Regions from separate parts of the Pseudomonas sp. WT-JTC genome, predicted to be linked through region 3. Evidence: predicted binding sites of a transcription regulator. Region 3 holds the regulator's gene; each other region holds the start of a gene.

Region 1 (5,243 bases), 1.2 Mb from region 3:
ACAAGTGGCCGAAGCTGACCAGCGACCGGGACATCGAATTCTTCATTGATGCCTATCGCAACGAAACAACACTCAAGCGTTCGATGTCGCTGGATTCCGTGACCGGCAGCGAGTCGGTGCGCAGCGTCAACAGGAGTAACGCCGAACGATTCCACACTGATTTGAAGTCCAGAATTACTCGCGGTTTCTGACGTCACTTCGCTCCCGGATCCATCCTCTTGACCGGTCGGGGGTTCTCTCGCCCAACAACTTCAGGAGCCACGTCCATACAAAATCAGGCCGTCGGTAGGCCGCCTCGCTTTGGCTGTTGCTGTTGCTGTTGCTGTTGCTTTGGCTTTTGATCTTCTTGCCCCCTCGAGAGGCCGAGCGCAGGTTCTGCGCAGTGGGCAACCCGGCATGGATGCCGGGTTAGCCGCGTACGGCCAAGGATGGCCGATCGCGGCGGGCCCACGGAGCAGGACCGGAGCGAGGGCATGCCGAGCCTTGGCGAGGCACCGAACGTCAGGGGCAAGAGCCCTTGGTTACTTGGGGCCGGGCGGCGCTCCGCTCTTCCAAGTAACCCGTCGTAAAGGCGGAACCCTAAGTGGCCGTTACCGCAGAAACGGATATGTACACCACCAAAAAATCACGCCAACCATGAAGCCGCCATCGCCAGCAAGCCGGCTCCTACAAGGAAGCGGCCTCCAAATCTGTGAAAAACACAAAAAAAAGCCGACATTACTGTCGGCTTTTTTTTGTCGGTCACTGCTTGGGTGGCTCACCCGTTTTCGGTGCCGGGTTATCAAACAGATTCAGGCGCTCGCGCAGTTCGTGAGCCGGCAACGGCTCCTTGTCCGCCGGCAACGCGTTCGGGTCGACCGGGGCAGCCGGTGCGGCTCCCGGAACAGTCGAACCTTGCGGCGCATCGGGAGCAGACTCCGCGCCTTGCGAACCTTCGATCGCACGCTGGGCTTTCTTGGTCAGTACCACGATGTCGATACGACGGTTCACCGGGTTAAACGGATGCTCGCGATCGAACAGCGCCGACGAGGCGTAACCGACCACGCGCGCCACCTGCGCATCCGGATAACTGCCCGCCACCAGCGCACGCCGTGCGGCGTTGGCACGGTTGGCCGAGAGTTCCCAGTTACCGAAGTCACCGGTACCGGTGTAGGGCTTGGCATCGGTGTGACCGCTGATGCTGATCTTGTTCGGCACCGCCTTGATGGTGTCGGCCATGGCCAGCAGGATGTCTTCGAAATACGGCTTGAGGCGGGCCGAGCCTGAGTCGAACATCGGACGGTTTTCCGCATCCACGATCTGGATACGCAGGCCGTCCGTGGTGATCTCGAACATGATCTGGTCTTTGAATTTCTGCAGCTGCGGGTTTTCTTCGACCTTGTTCTGCAGTTCTTGCAGCAACAGTTCGAGACGTTCCTTTTCAACCTGCTCGGCCATGCCTTCGACCTGATCGGTATCGACGGTGACCTTGTCCGGCTGCGGCTGGGACTTCACCTCGGGGTTGAGGGTGTTTTCCGGCGCCAGGGTCGGCGTGCCACCCAGATCAATGATGTACGGCGTACCGCTTTCGGAAAAGCCGATCGGGTCCTTGAAGTAACCGGCGATGGCAATCTTCTGTTCCGGGGTGGCGGTGGACAGCAGCCACAGCACCAGGAAGAACGCCATCATCGCCGTGGCAAAGTCGGCGAAGGCGATTTTCCAGGAGCCCCCGTGATGCCCGCCGGCGTAACGCTTGACGCGCTTGATGATTATCGGCTGATTGTTCTCCATGGTTTAGCGACCGCGGACCGCTTGTTCCAGCTCCGCGAAGCTAGGACGGTGCGCCGGGTACAGAACCTTGCGCCCGAACTCTACCGCCAGCGATGGCGGCATGCCGGAAGCCGAAGCGACCAGCGAGGCCTTGATGGCTTCGTAGACGTTCAGCTCTTCCTTGGCATCGTGACCCAGGGCATGCGCCAGGGGACCGAAGAAGCCGTAGGCCGCGAGAATACCGAAGAAGGTACCGACCAGTGCCGCACCGACGTGCAGGCCAATCATTTTCTGATCGCTTTCACCCAGCGAAGCCATGGTCACCACGATACCCAATACCGCCGCGACGATACCGAAACCCGGCATGGCGTCGGCAATGCCGTTCACTGCATGGGACGGGTGGTCCAGGTCTTCCTTGAGGCTGGCAAGCTCCATGTCGAACAGGTTTTCAAGTTCGTGGGGAGCCATGTTGCCGGAGGACATGATGCGCAGGTAATCGCAGACAAATGCTGTCATGCGCTCATCCTTGAGAACCGTAGGGTACTTGGCGAAAATCGGGCTTGCGGCGGCATCTTCGATATCGCCTTCAATCGCCATCATGCCTTCGCGGCGACTCTTGTTGAGGATCTCGTAGATCAGGCCCAGCACTTCCAGATAGAACCCGTGGTTGAAGCGTGAACTGAACATTCCCAAGGCTTTCTTGAGAACGTGCATCGCCATATGGCCAGGGTTGGCCTGCAGGAATGCGCCGAGGGCCGCGCCACCGATAATCATGACCTCGAAAGGCTGGATCAGGGCGGCAATCTTGCCGTGGGAAAGCACGTATCCGCCGAGCACGCTCGCGAATACGACGATGATGCCGATAATTTTAGCCATAGGTAGGAGAGCACTTACTGAGTCGGGTTCAAGGTCATATTCGGAAGTTAAAAAATCTCTTCTTCTACTTATCGGCAAAACTGCGCCAGACTAAAGCCCGTTCAGGCGAAAAGCCAATTTGACCCACTCCGGGCCCGGGTAATGCTGATGATGATCGCCTCCAACCATGGTTAATGAAACGAACGTTCCAACGCCAAAACCGACGACACTCGAAGGCTGGATCAAGCTGCTCGATGGCGTACGCCTTCCCGTCCCGCAAGCCAGCCACGACCTTGTCTGCAAGGCCATCCGCGACAATCGCAGCTCGCTGCGCGACATCGCCGACCTCATGCAAGGCAGCCCGGCCCTGGCCTTGAGCGTGATTCGCGAAGCCAACCGGCACTCCCACGGCAGCATGACCGAGCCTGCGGAGAACCTCGAGATCGCGATCAATCGCCTCGGCCTGAAGCGCACCGAAGAGCTGCTCGCGCGCTTGCCCGCCGACCCCCAGTCCGACATTCCCAAAGCCTTGCGTCAGCTGCAGATGATCAGCCAGCACGCCACGCAACAGGCCAACGGTTTTTTTGCCAGTCGCCTGGCGCGCCTGTGGCAGGACATCCACTGGGGTAGCCTGCTGTTCCTTTCGCCCCTGTGGCCATTGGCGCTGACCCATCCAGAACTGCTCGAAGACTGGGAACTGCGGGTCATCCATAAAGGCGAGTCGGCACGCAAAGTCGAGCGGCAACTGTTTGGTGTACGCCTGCTGGACATCGGCCAGGCATTGGTGGAGATCTGGCGCTTGCCGATCTGGGTACAGCAAGGCTATCGACTGTTGCTCACTGAACAACGGGAACTGGTGAAGGTCCTGCGCATTGCCCGCGACAGCGAGCATCCATTGCGTCAGCAGAACCGCCTCGATGACAACCCGACCCTGCGCCGCTGGCTCAATCAACCGGCCAATACGGTATTGCTGGCCAACGGCCTGGCGCTGTCGGCGCAACACGCCTGGGACAGCCCGCACAGTGAGCGCTGGCAGTACCTGACCAGCCTTTACCTGCAAATGCCGATGGATGAGGTGCAGCAGCAACTGCATCAGCAAGCCGCCAACAGCGCGCGCCAGCATGCCATGCCCGATCTCTGGCACCCCGCCGAATCGCTGATCTGGCCGTGGGGCATGAACCGTATCCACGCCGGACTGCTGCCGGCCGCGGCACCCACCGCCGAAGAACTGGCGAAATGGCGCAAGCAATGCGCCGAATTGCTGGTCGAGCCGAGCCGCTTCACCAATGCCATGCACCTGACCATCGCCGCCCGGGACGCCCTCGCAGCCTGCGGCATGCGTCGGGTGATGATCCTGATGGCTGACCGCACCCACGCCAACCTGCGCGTGCACCAGACGGCCGGCCTGCCGAAAGAGGCGGCCGGGCTGAATTTCGTGGTCAGCCAGAGCAACGTATTGCAACGCCTGCTCGCGCAACAGGCCCAGGTCCGCCTGACGCCAGCCAACAACGCGCAATTCTCGGCCCTGATGCCCAACGGTCTGCGTTCGCAGTTCAGCGGCGAACACCTGCTGCTGCGTTCGCTGGTCAACAATGGCCGGGTGATCATGATCGTCGTGGCGGATCAGGGCGGAGGGCCGTTTTCGGAAATTTCCGTACAGGCATTCGGCAAAACCGCACAATGCATCGAAAAAGCCCTGCACAGCTTTAGTAACCGAGGCCAATAAGCTGCGCTACAATCCTCCCTTTTGTGCTCTGGAGACCTCACATGTCTGACTTCTCTGGCTTGCCGCTGGTGATCGAGCCGAGCGACTTGCTCCCTCGCCTCGACGCCCGCGAACTGATTCTGGTGGACTTGACCAGTGCCGCCCGCTACGCCGAAGGGCACATTCCCGGCGCGCGTTTTGTCGATCCCAAACGCACGCAACTGGGTCAGGCGCCCGCCCCTGGACTGATGCCCCCGCAGGCAGCACTCGAAACGTTGTTCGGTGAACTGGGACACAACCCCGATGCGGTCTACGTGGTGTATGACGACGAAGGTGGCGGTTGGGCCGGGCGCTTCATCTGGCTGCTGGATGTCATCGGCCACTGCAAGTACCACTATGTCAACGGCGGCCTGCCAGCCTGGCTGGCAGAAGGTTTGCCCATGTCGATCCAGATCCCGCCACCCGTGGGCGGCCCGGTTTCACTGACCCTGCACGACGAACCCACCGCCACCCGCGAATACCTGCAAAGCCGTCTCGGCGCCGCCGACCTGGCGATCTGGGACGCACGCGGGCCGCTGGAATATTCCGGCGAGAAAGTCCTGGCAGCCAAGGGCGGGCACATTCCCGGCGCGGTCAATTTCGAATGGACCGCCGGCATGGATCAGGCGCGCCACCTGCGCATCCGCACCGACATGCCGCAGATCCTCGAACAACTCGGGATCAGCAAAGACAAAGAAGTGATTACCCACTGCCAGACCCATCATCGGTCCGGCTTCACCTATCTGGTGGCCAAGGCTCTCGGTTATCCGCGGGTCAAAGGCTACGCCGGCTCCTGGGGCGAATGGGGCAACCATCCCGATACGCCCGTAGAGATTTAAGTTTTTCAAGGACAGTTAATGAACAAGCGTCTGTTTATCGTCAGCCAGTACCTGCT
Region 2 (5,243 bases), 2.9 Mb from region 3:
CCTTCATAGGAGATGTGCAGCAGGTTGGCATCCATGGAGTACGGGGATTTCTTCTTGCCGTGGCGCTCGATCGGGATCGCGTGCTTATCGGCGTAATCCATCAGCTTTTCACGGGACAGCAGGTCCCATTCGCGCCAGGGAGCGATCACTTTCACACCTGGCTTCAAGGCGTAGGCACCGAGTTCGAAACGAACCTGGTCGTTGCCTTTGCCGGTGGCACCATGGGAAATGGCGTCAGCGCCGGTTTCGTTGGCGATTTCGATCAGGCGCTTGGCGATCAGCGGACGAGCGATGGAAGTACCCAGCAGGTACTCGCCTTCGTAAACGGTGTTGGCGCGGAACATCGGGAAAACGAAATCGCGCACGAACTCTTCGCGCAAGTCGTCGATGTAGATCTCTTTGACGCCCATGGCCTGAGCCTTGGCGCGTGCAGGTTCGACCTCTTCGCCCTGACCCAGGTCAGCGGTGAAGGTCACCACTTCACAGTTATAAGTATCCTGCAGCCACTTGAGGATCACCGAAGTGTCCAGGCCGCCGGAATACGCCAGAACGACCTTGTTTACGTCCGCCATGCCATCACTCCACGGGGTTCTACGGAAAGCCGGGAAGTCTACCGCTCATGCAGAATAATTTACAGTGGCGCGACAGCTTATGACGACGAAGCGACAGATTATGTCGAGAGGGCGACGATGACCAAAGAGTCAGGAAGTTGCCGAAGTGGCCGCTTTCGTCGCTTGCGGGGCGACTTGTTCCACAGGCGCTCCACGCTCCAGGCGTACCGCTACCCGTCGGTTCTTCGCGCGGTTGGCGTTGTTGGTATTAGGCGCCAGCGGATAACGTTCGCCATGGAAACGCATGGTGATTTGCGACTCCTGGATGCCATTGGCCTTGAAGAACTCCATGACTGCCAGGGCCCGACGCCGGGACAGGTCGCGGTTGGTCAGGCGGTTGCCGCTGTTGTCGGAGTGCCCGTCGAGCTCGATATGATTGACCGTCGGATCAGCCTTCATGTACTCCAGCATGACCTGCAGCCTGGCCTTCGCGGCGCTGTCGAGCTCGATTCCGCCGCCGGGGAAGCCGACTTCGGATTGTTTCACCTGCTCGAAGTTCTGCGGCAACAGTTTGGCCACGCAGCTTTGGTAATCGGCAAACGCCTTGGTGAACCTGACCGGCAGCAAGCGCACTTCCGACACCCGGCCATCCCCCGAGGAATGGCGAACCACCGGGCTGCGACCGTCCATCAATCCGCTGATCAGGCGTCCGGCCTGAACCTGTGAACTGTTGAACAACACGTTGCCGCTGCCGATTCTCACCGTGCCCAGATTAATATCGTCACGCCCCGGTTGCCACGGTGCCGCAGCGGCCAGCAAGGTCGCCGAACCGCCGCCGATCATCGGGTTGTAGGTTTTCAGACGAAAAGTCGCCTGCTCGCCGGCACGACGCACGAACTCGCCCGAACCGAAGTCGGTTATCGGCTGAGCCAGGCGGCATTCGAACTTGTCACCTTCGACCGTCCACTCAATGCTCTCCAGACGGGTCTGGAAAGTGAGCGCCATCGCGGGAAGGCTGGCAAACACACTGAGCAAGGCTAAATAACGCTGGCGCACGGGAGGCTCCACTGGCTTCTACAACAAAAAGACCGACACACGCATGTCTACGGCATACCTGTTGGATATCGGAAGCTTCCCGTAAAACTTGATAGCGAGTGCCTGCAAGAGTCTTTTCCGGTAGCATTCCCCTGAGTTTGACCCGCCTGGAATCCCCTCATGTCCGACCGCCTGACCCTGCTGCGTCCCGACGACTGGCACATTCATCTTCGCGATGGTGCCGTGTTGACCAATACCGTCGCGGATGTCGCGCGCACCTTTGGTCGCGCCATCATCATGCCCAACCTGGTTCCACCGGTGCGTAACACGGCCGAAGCCGACGGCTATCGCCAGCGGATTCTCGCTGCCCGCCCGGCCGGCAGCCCGTTCGAGCCGCTGATGGTCCTGTACCTGACCGACCGCACCCAGCCTGAAGAAATTCGCGAGGCCAAGGCCAGCGGATTCGTGTACGCCGCCAAGCTGTACCCGGCTGGCGCGACCACCAACTCGGACTCTGGTGTTACCAGCATCGACAAGATTTTCCCTGCACTCGAGGCCATGGCCGAAGTCGGGATGCCGTTGCTGATTCACGGTGAAGTCACCCGTGGCGATGTCGACGTATTCGACCGCGAAAAATTTTTCATCGATGAGCACATGCGTCGTGTGGTCGAGCGTTTCCCGACCCTCAAGGTGGTCTTCGAACACATCACCACCACGGACGCCGTGCAGTTCGTCAACTCGGCTTCGGCCAACGTGGGCGCGACCATCACCGCTCACCACCTGCTGTACAACCGCAACCACATGCTGGTGGGCGGGATTCGGCCGCACTTCTATTGCCTGCCGATCCTCAAGCGCAATATCCACCAGGAAGCCCTGCTCGACGCCGCCACCAGCGGCAGCGAGAAGTTCTTCCTCGGCACCGACTCGGCGCCTCACGCCCAGCACGCCAAGGAAGCGGCCTGCGGCTGCGCCGGTTGCTACACCGCCTTTGCTGCCATCGAGATGTACGCCGAAGCCTTCGAACAGCGCAATGCGCTGGACAAGCTCGAGGCCTTCGCCAGCCTCAACGGCCCTCGGTTCTATGGTCTGCCGGCCAACACCGATCGCATCACCCTGGTCCGTGAAGAATGGACCGCCCCTGCCAGCCTGCCGTTTGGCGAGCTGACCGTTATCCCGCTGCGCGCCGGTGAAAAACTGCGCTGGCGCCTGCTGGAGGAACACGCGTGAGTGAAGAGCATTTCGATGACGAACTGGAAGGCAACGGCGGCGGAGGCGGTTCCCGTCATCCGATGGCCGCACGGTTTCGTGGTTACCTGCCGGTTGTCGTCGACGTAGAAACCGGTGGCTTCAACTCGGCCACCGACGCCCTGCTGGAAATCGCCGCGACCACCATCGCCATGGATGAAAAGGGGTTTGTCTACCCGGATCACACCTACTTCTTCCGAGTCGAGCCGTTCGAAGGCGCGAACATCGAAGCGGCGGCCCTGGAGTTCACCGGAATCAAGCTCGATCACCCGCTGCGCATGGCCGTGAGTGAAGAGTCTGCCCTGAACGATATCTTCCGTGGCGTGCGCAAGGCCCTCAAGGCCAATGGTTGCAAACGGGCGATCCTGGTCGGGCATAACAGCAGCTTCGACCTGGGCTTCCTGAATGCGGCGGTTGCACGCCTGGACATGAAGCGCAATCCGTTCCATCCGTTCTCCAGTTTCGATACCGCAACGCTCGCAGGCCTCGCCTACGGCCAGACTGTGCTGGCCAAGGCGTGCCAGGCAGCGGACATCGACTTCGACGGTCGCGAGGCTCACTCGGCCCGCTATGACACCGAGAAGACGGCAGAGCTGTTCTGCGGCATCGTCAATCGCTGGAAACAAATGGGCGGCTGGGAAGATTTCGACGATTGATTGCGGTCTCTGATACACCTGTAGGAGCGAGCTTGCTCGCGATGGTGGTCAACGATAACGCGGGCTGCCTGGTTCCCCGTGGCGTTCTTGAGTCCATCGCGAGCGAGCTCGCTCCTACAGGAGTTCCAGGTTTATCCCGCGCATAAAAAAACCGGCCTCGATGGCCGGTTTTTTATATCTGGAACGTACCTTACAGAGCGGCAGCGTGCTCGGTCAGGTAAGCCGCAACGCCTTCTGGCGAAGCGTTCATGCCTTTGTCGCCTTTCTTCCAGTTGGCAGGGCAGACTTCGCCGTGTTCTTCGTGGAATTGCAGAGCGTCGACCAGACGCAGCAGCTCTTCCATGTTACGGCCCAGCGGCAGGTCGTTGATGATCTGCGAACGGACAACGCCTTTGTCGTCGATCAGGAACGCGCCACGGAAAGCCACGCCGTCAGCGGACTGAACGTCGTAAGCCTTCATGATTTCCTGCTTGATGTCGGCAGCCATGGTGTAGCGAACTTCGCCGATACCGCCATTGTTGACCGGAGTGTTGCGCCAGGCGTTGTGGGTGAAGTGCGAGTCGATCGACACGGCGACCACTTCAACGTTGCGTGCCTTGAACTCGGACATGCGGTTGTCCAGAGCGATCAGCTCGGACGGGCAAACGAAGGTGAAGTCCAGCGGGTAGAAGAACACCAGGCCGTATTTGCCTTTGATCGCCGAAGACAGGGTGAAGCTGTCAACGATCTCGCCATTGCCGAGTACGGCCGGTACGGTGAAGTCAGGGGCTTGTTTGCCTACGAGTACGCTCATTGGATATCTCCTGGTGTAATAGCGTGAGAAACAGGGTTCGCATCAGCCTGCCACCCTGAGGCGACAGCCCTGTGACACGATCCCCGGTCGCAAAAGACCGGCCATCATACACCGCGTGTTTGAGCTGGCTTAGCTGTTTTTTCCCTGTACGATGAAATCCCCGACGGTTTTGTATCCCCAGACTTGCCAGGCAGACCGTTCGTCAGCCATACCCGTTTATGACGAAAAGTGTTCTGAAACCACTTTGACAATCATTCTCGTTAACATTAAGATCCATCGCAATTGAGTCACAATCAGCGACGGACCTTCCTTATGTATGTTTGCCTCTGCACTGGCGTCACCGACGGTCAAATCCGCGATGCGATCTATGAAGGATGCTGCAGCTACAAGGAAGTCCGCGTGGCCACAGGCGTTGCCAGTCAATGCGGCAAATGTGCCTGCCTCGCCAAGGAAGTGGTCCGCGAGACCCTGACAAAACTGCAAACGGCTCAGGCCGCAATTCCATATCCGGCAGAATTTACAGCCGCTTGAATATCGAATTTCAAAGAACCGGACATAAGTCCGGTTTTTTTATGTCTCAAAATCAACTAGTTATGCTCTAGACGCGGAACACAAACATTCTTATTCCGATTAATTTTCATTTAAGTTTCAATAACTTAGGTTTGACACTATTAAATACGCGGCTCAAACTCTGCTCTATTGACAGCTAATACAGGGCAGGACCCCATCATGAAAGGCGACGTTACAGTCATCCAGCATCTCAACAAGATCCTTGCCAATGAGCTGGTCGCGATCAATCAATATTTCCTGCATGCGCGCATGTATGAAGATTGGGGCCTGAACAAACTCGGCAAGCACGAGTACCACGAATCCATCGACGAGATGAAGCACGCGGACAAGCTGATCAAGCGCATTCTGTTCCTTGAAGGCCTGCCGAACGTCCAGGACCTGGGCAAACTGCAC
Region 3 (5,243 bases):
TCTGCTGGAGCCAAGCATGGCGGAGAAGTTGCAACGCTCGTTGATCGACGCGGCGCAGCGTCAGGAGATGCAAGGTCAGCCGGTAATTCTGCTGGTGGCCGGTCCGGTTCGCGCGATGCTCTCGCGATTTGGCCGACTCGCAGTCCCGGGTTTGCATGTGTTGGCTTACCAGGAAATTCCTGACAACAAGCAAGTGACCATCGTTGCGACAGTAGGGCCCAACGGCTGAGGTAGTGGTTTATGCAAGTTAAGCGTTTTTTCGCCGCCGATATGCGTCAGGCCATGAAGCTGGTTCGCGATGAGCTGGGCGCTGATGCCGCCATTATTGGCAACCGCCGGATCGCCGGGGGTGTCGAGCTGACGGCTGCGCTGGATTACAAGTTGTCGGCGCTGGCGCCGCGGGTTCCGAACATGGAGCTCGAAGACGAGCTGCGCAAGACTCAGTCGCGGATCGTCACCGCCCAGGCCGAATTGAGCCTGCGTGGCGATGGCGAGAGCGACAATGCTACCAACCGCCAGTTGTTCGCCGGCTTGCCATTGACCGCCGCCGAGCCGCTGATCGAGCCGACGTACGCCGAGCCCCGTCGCCCTGCACCGGCCGCTGCGCCAGCGTCCGGTGGCGTAGACCCGCGCGCGTTCGACTCGATGCGTTTCGAGCTCAACAGCCTGCGCGAACTCATGGAGGTACAGCTTGGCTCGCTGGCCTGGAATCAGCTGCAAGGCAGTCGTCCGGACCAGGCCAACCTCTGGCGTCGCCTGCAACGCATTGGCCTGTCTGGCCCGCTGTCGCGCGACCTGCTGGCAATGATCACGGAAATCGAAGAACCTCGTCAGGCGTGGCGCATGTTGCTGGCGCACCTGGCGCGCATGATCGTTACCCCGGAAGTCGAGCCGCTGGAAGAGGGCGGAGTGATCGCCATGGTCGGCCCTGCCGGCATGGGCAAGACCACCACCCTGGCCAAGCTGGCTGCCCGTTACGTGCTCAAGTACGGCGCGCAGAACATTGCGCTGGTGAGCATGGACAGCTTCCGCATCGGTGCCCAGGAGCAGCTCAAGACCCTGGGGCGCATTCTCAACGTGTCGGTGACCCACGTCGACCCGGGCCAGTCGCTGGTGCAGGCGCTGGAACCCTTGCTGCGCAAGCGCGTAGTGCTGATCGATACCGCGGGCCTGCAGGCCAGCGACCCGGCCCTGCGCATGCAGCTCGAAAGCCTGGCCGGTCGCGGCATCCGTTCAAAAAATTATCTGGTTCTGGCAACCACCAGCCAGAAACAGGTTCTAACGGCCGCTTACCACAGTTACAAGCGTTGCGGGCTAGCTGGCTGCATCCTGACTAAACTGGATGAGACGGCAAGCCTGGGCGAGGTGTTGAGCCTGGCCATCAGTCATGAGTTACCCGTGGCCTACCTGACCGATGGCCCGCGGATCCCGGATGATTTGCATCTGCCGCGCCGTCATCAGTTGGTCAGTCGCGCCGTCAGCGTGCAAATGCAGGAAGAACCCAGCGAAGAAGCCATGGCTGACATGTTCGCTGATATTTACCACAGCCAAACCAAGCAGGTTGGCTAAGGTAGTAATGAACAGTTTTTGTACCTACATCGATGGTCTGCCATGCATTGTTCCGATTGCGAACGCGCAGCCAGTAATGTGGCCTCCGTCTATGCAAGACAAGGTAAAGAAATAACATGGGCAGCATGCATCCCGTACAGGTGATTGCGGTGACCGGCGGCAAAGGTGGCGTCGGGAAAACTAATGTGTCAGTGAACTTGTCCCTGGCTCTGGCTGAGCTTGGCCGGCGCGTCATGCTGTTGGACGCCGACCTGGGACTGGCGAACGTCGACGTTCTGCTGGGCCTGACACCCAAACGTACCCTGGCCGACGTGATCGAGGGCCGCTGCGAACTGCGCGACGTACTGCTGCAGGGACCAGGCGGCATCCGTATCGTTCCGGCCGCATCCGGCACTCAGAGCATGGTGCATCTGAGTCCTGCGCAACACGCCGGCCTGATCCAGGCCTTCAGTGATATCGGTGACAACCTCGACGTATTGGTGATCGACACCGCTGCGGGCATAGGTGACTCGGTAGTCAGTTTCGTTCGCGCAGCCCAGGAAGTGCTGCTGGTGGTGTGTGACGAGCCGACCTCGATTACCGATGCCTACGCCTTGATCAAGTTGCTCAATCGCGACTACGGCATGAACCGCTTCCGCGTCCTTGCCAACATGGCCCAGAGCCCGCAGGAAGGGCGCAACCTGTTCGCCAAGTTGACCAAGGTCACGGATCGCTTCCTCGACGTCGCCCTGCAATACGTCGGCGCTGTGCCCTACGACGAAAGCGTGCGCAAGGCTGTGCAGAAACAGCGCGCCGTCTACGAGGCTTTCCCGCGTTCCAAGTGCTCGCTGGCGTTCAAGGCCATCGCGCAGAAAGTCGATACCTGGCCGCTGCCTGCCAACCCGCGCGGGCACCTGGAGTTTTTCGTCGAGCGCCTCGTGCAGCAAACAGCAGGACCCGTGTTATGACAGCAAGCGGTTACAACCTCTACAAGAAATCGGCGCGTGATGCGCAGTACGAGCTGATCGAGCGTTACGCGCCGCTGGTTAAACGCATTGCTTACCACCTGCTGGCGCGCTTGCCGGCCAGTGTCCAGGTCGAAGACCTGATCCAGGCCGGGATGATCGGCCTGCTTGAAGTGTCGACCAAATACGACGCCAGCAAAGGCGCCAGTTTCGAGACGTACGCGGGCATTCGAATCCGCGGCGCCATGCTCGATGAAGTGCGCAAGGGGGACTGGGCGCCACGTTCGGTTCACCGCAATACGCGCATGGTCAGCGACGCGATTCGCTCGATTGAAGCGAAAACCGGCCGTGACGCTAAAGATCACGAGGTTGCGGCCGAACTCCAATTGAGTCTCGACGATTACTACGGAATTTTGAACGACACCCTGGGCAGCCGGTTATTCAGTTTCGACGATCTGTTGCAGGACGGCGAACACGAAGGGCTGCACGAGGATGGCGCGAGTGCTCATCTCGAGCCGTCACGCGATCTGGAAGATGAACGCTTCCAGGCTGCGCTGGCGGATGCGATTGCCAATTTGCCGGAGCGTGAGCGACTGGTGTTGGCGCTGTACTACGACGAAGAGTTGAACCTCAAGGAAATCGGTGAGGTCCTGGGGGTCAGCGAATCGCGGGTCAGCCAGTTACACAGCCAGTGCGCGGCCCGTTTGCGGGGGCGTTTGGGGGAGTGGCGAGCGCGCTGAAGGCAGTGTGGGGACACTGCGAACGAGGCTGGTGTGGTGTTGAACTGCGCCAGTCGCGATCTGTTGTGCTCCAGACAGTCATTGAGTGCTTTGCCGGATTGATTGAAATGGCGCGTCCAGGTGCTGGGCGCGTTTAAGACTGCTTGGAGGTCGAATTGGACAAGAACATGAAAATCCTCATCGTTGATGACTTCTCAACGATGCGGCGGATCATCAAGAACCTGCTGCGTGACCTTGGGTTCACCAACACCGTCGAGGCCGACGATGGCACTACCGCCATTCCGGTGCTCAACAGCGGAAGCATCGACTTTCTGGTAACGGACTGGAACATGCCTGGCATGACCGGTATCGATCTGCTGCGCCACGTGCGTGCCGATGAAAAGCTCAAGCATCTGCCGGTGCTGATGGTGACCGCTGAAGCCAAGCGCGAGCAGATCATCGAAGCGGCCCAGGCCGGCGTTAACGGCTATGTGGTCAAACCCTTCACGGCCCAGGCGTTGAAAGAAAAAATCGAGAAGATTTTCGAACGCATCGGTTGATGAGTGCGCCACGGGGGAGCTATGGACAATAACGAAACCTCATTGGGCGATTTCGAATCGACCCTGAAAAAACACGCCGTCGAATTGGTCGCAAGCCTTGAAAAGGGCAAGTTCGGCGACGCGGTGCAATTGATCCATGAGCTCAACCAGACCCGTGACCGCGGCCTGTATCGGGAAGTGGGCAAGCTCACTCGCGAACTGCATAGCGCGATCGTCAATTTCCAGATTGACCCGCACATGCCGCAAGCCGAAGAAGTGTCGCAGATTACCGATGCCACCGAGCGTCTGGGGTATGTGGTCAAGCTGACCGAAGCTGCGGCCAACCGCACCATGGATCTGGTGGAAAGTGCCACGCCACTGGTCAATGGCCTGGCGGATGAAGCCCAGGCCTTGAGCACGGACTGGGGGCGTTTCATGCGTCGCGAAGTCGGGGCGCAGGAGTTTCGTGAACTGGCCCGGCGGGTCGACGGGTTCCTGGCGCGCAGCGGCACGGACAATCGCGCGGTGTCGGGCAACCTGAACGACATCCTGCTCGCCCAGGATTACCAGGACCTCACAGGGCAAGTGATCAAGCGCGTGACCCAGTTGGTCACCGAAGTTGAAAGCAACCTGCTCAAGCTCGTGCTCATGGCCAGTCAGGTGGACCGCTTTGCGGGCATCGAACATGACCGTGAAGCGATGCTTGCTGAAAAAGATCCACAAAAACATCTCTCTCAGGGTGAAGGTCCGCAGATTCATGCCGATAAAAGAGAAGACGTTGTGTCCGGTCAGGACGATGTGGACGATTTGTTATCCAGCCTGGGGTTTTAGAATTTTAGGCATTTTAGGTTTTTAGACCTGTCTGTTAGGAGCACACCCTTAATGAGCTTCGGCGCCGATGAAGAGATCCTTCAGGATTTCCTGGTTGAGGCCGGCGAGATTCTAGAGCAACTGTCCGAGCAACTGGTCGAGCTGGAAAGCCGTCCGGATGATGCGGATTTGCTCAATGCAATTTTTCGCGGTTTTCACACTGTAAAAGGGGGCGCCGGCTTCCTCCAGCTCAACGAGCTGGTGGAGTGCTGCCACATCGCCGAGAACGTGTTCGACATCCTGCGCAAGGGTGAACGTCGCGTTGATGCGGAACTGATGGACGTGGTTCTCGAAGCGCTGGACGCGGTGAACAGCATGTTCAGCGAAGTCCGCGAGCGCGGCCCGATCACGGCCGCGACACCTGAACTGCTCGCGGCGCTGGCCCGTCTGGCCGAGCCGCAATCGGCTGACGAGGCAGTAACTGCGCCCGTCGCCGCCGTGGTCGAAGCGCCAGTGGCTGAAGCTGATTCCGGCGATATCACCGACAATGAATTCGAACAACTGCTGGACTCGCTGAATGCCGTCAAGGCTCAGGCCGAGGCGCCGGCAGCTGTTTCTGCGCCGGTCGGCGATGCCGCGGCCAGCGACGAAATCACCGACGC

The links. Region 3 encodes FliA, which starts transcription of late flagellar genes. Its sites were predicted from a motif close to CTAAAGTTTNNNNNNNNNNNGCCGNTAA; they were not measured.
Region 1: motA (flagellar motor stator protein MotA) is a predicted target of FliA. The motif match lies at 2,694-2,721, and genes of this name have one in related genera.
Region 2: AC06G5_RS24635 (flagellar protein MotY) is a predicted target of FliA. The motif match lies at 1,673-1,700, and genes of this name have one in related genera.

The regions. Positions count from the first base shown of each region.
Region 1 is NZ_CM160042.1:538,216-543,458, reverse strand. It holds gene AC06G5_RS02375 (toll/interleukin-1 receptor domain-containing protein) at 1-191, shown strand, start outside; gene motB (flagellar motor protein MotB) at 742-1,770, opposite strand; gene motA (flagellar motor stator protein MotA) at 1,774-2,625, opposite strand; gene AC06G5_RS02360 (HDOD domain-containing protein) at 2,792-4,330, shown strand; gene rhdA (thiosulfate sulfurtransferase) at 4,372-5,187, shown strand; gene asd (archaetidylserine decarboxylase) at 5,206-5,243, shown strand, end outside.
Region 2 is NZ_CM160042.1:5,434,531-5,439,773, forward strand. It holds gene AC06G5_RS24630 (argininosuccinate synthase) at 1-572, opposite strand, end outside; gene AC06G5_RS24635 (flagellar protein MotY) at 702-1,607, opposite strand; gene pyrC (dihydroorotase) at 1,767-2,813, shown strand; gene rnt (ribonuclease T) at 2,810-3,487, shown strand; gene AC06G5_RS24650 (peroxiredoxin) at 3,678-4,280, opposite strand; gene AC06G5_RS24655 (bacterioferritin-associated ferredoxin) at 4,593-4,811, shown strand; gene bfr (bacterioferritin) at 5,010-5,243, shown strand, end outside.
Region 3 is NZ_CM160042.1:1,716,195-1,721,437, forward strand. It holds gene flhA (flagellar biosynthesis protein FlhA) at 1-229, shown strand, start outside; gene flhF (flagellar biosynthesis GTPase FlhF) at 241-1,569, shown strand; gene fleN (flagellar synthesis regulator FleN) at 1,686-2,516, shown strand; gene fliA (RNA polymerase sigma factor FliA) at 2,513-3,253, shown strand; gene AC06G5_RS07720 (chemotaxis response regulator CheY) at 3,421-3,792, shown strand; gene AC06G5_RS07725 (protein phosphatase CheZ) at 3,814-4,602, shown strand; gene AC06G5_RS07730 (chemotaxis protein CheA) at 4,654-5,243, shown strand, end outside.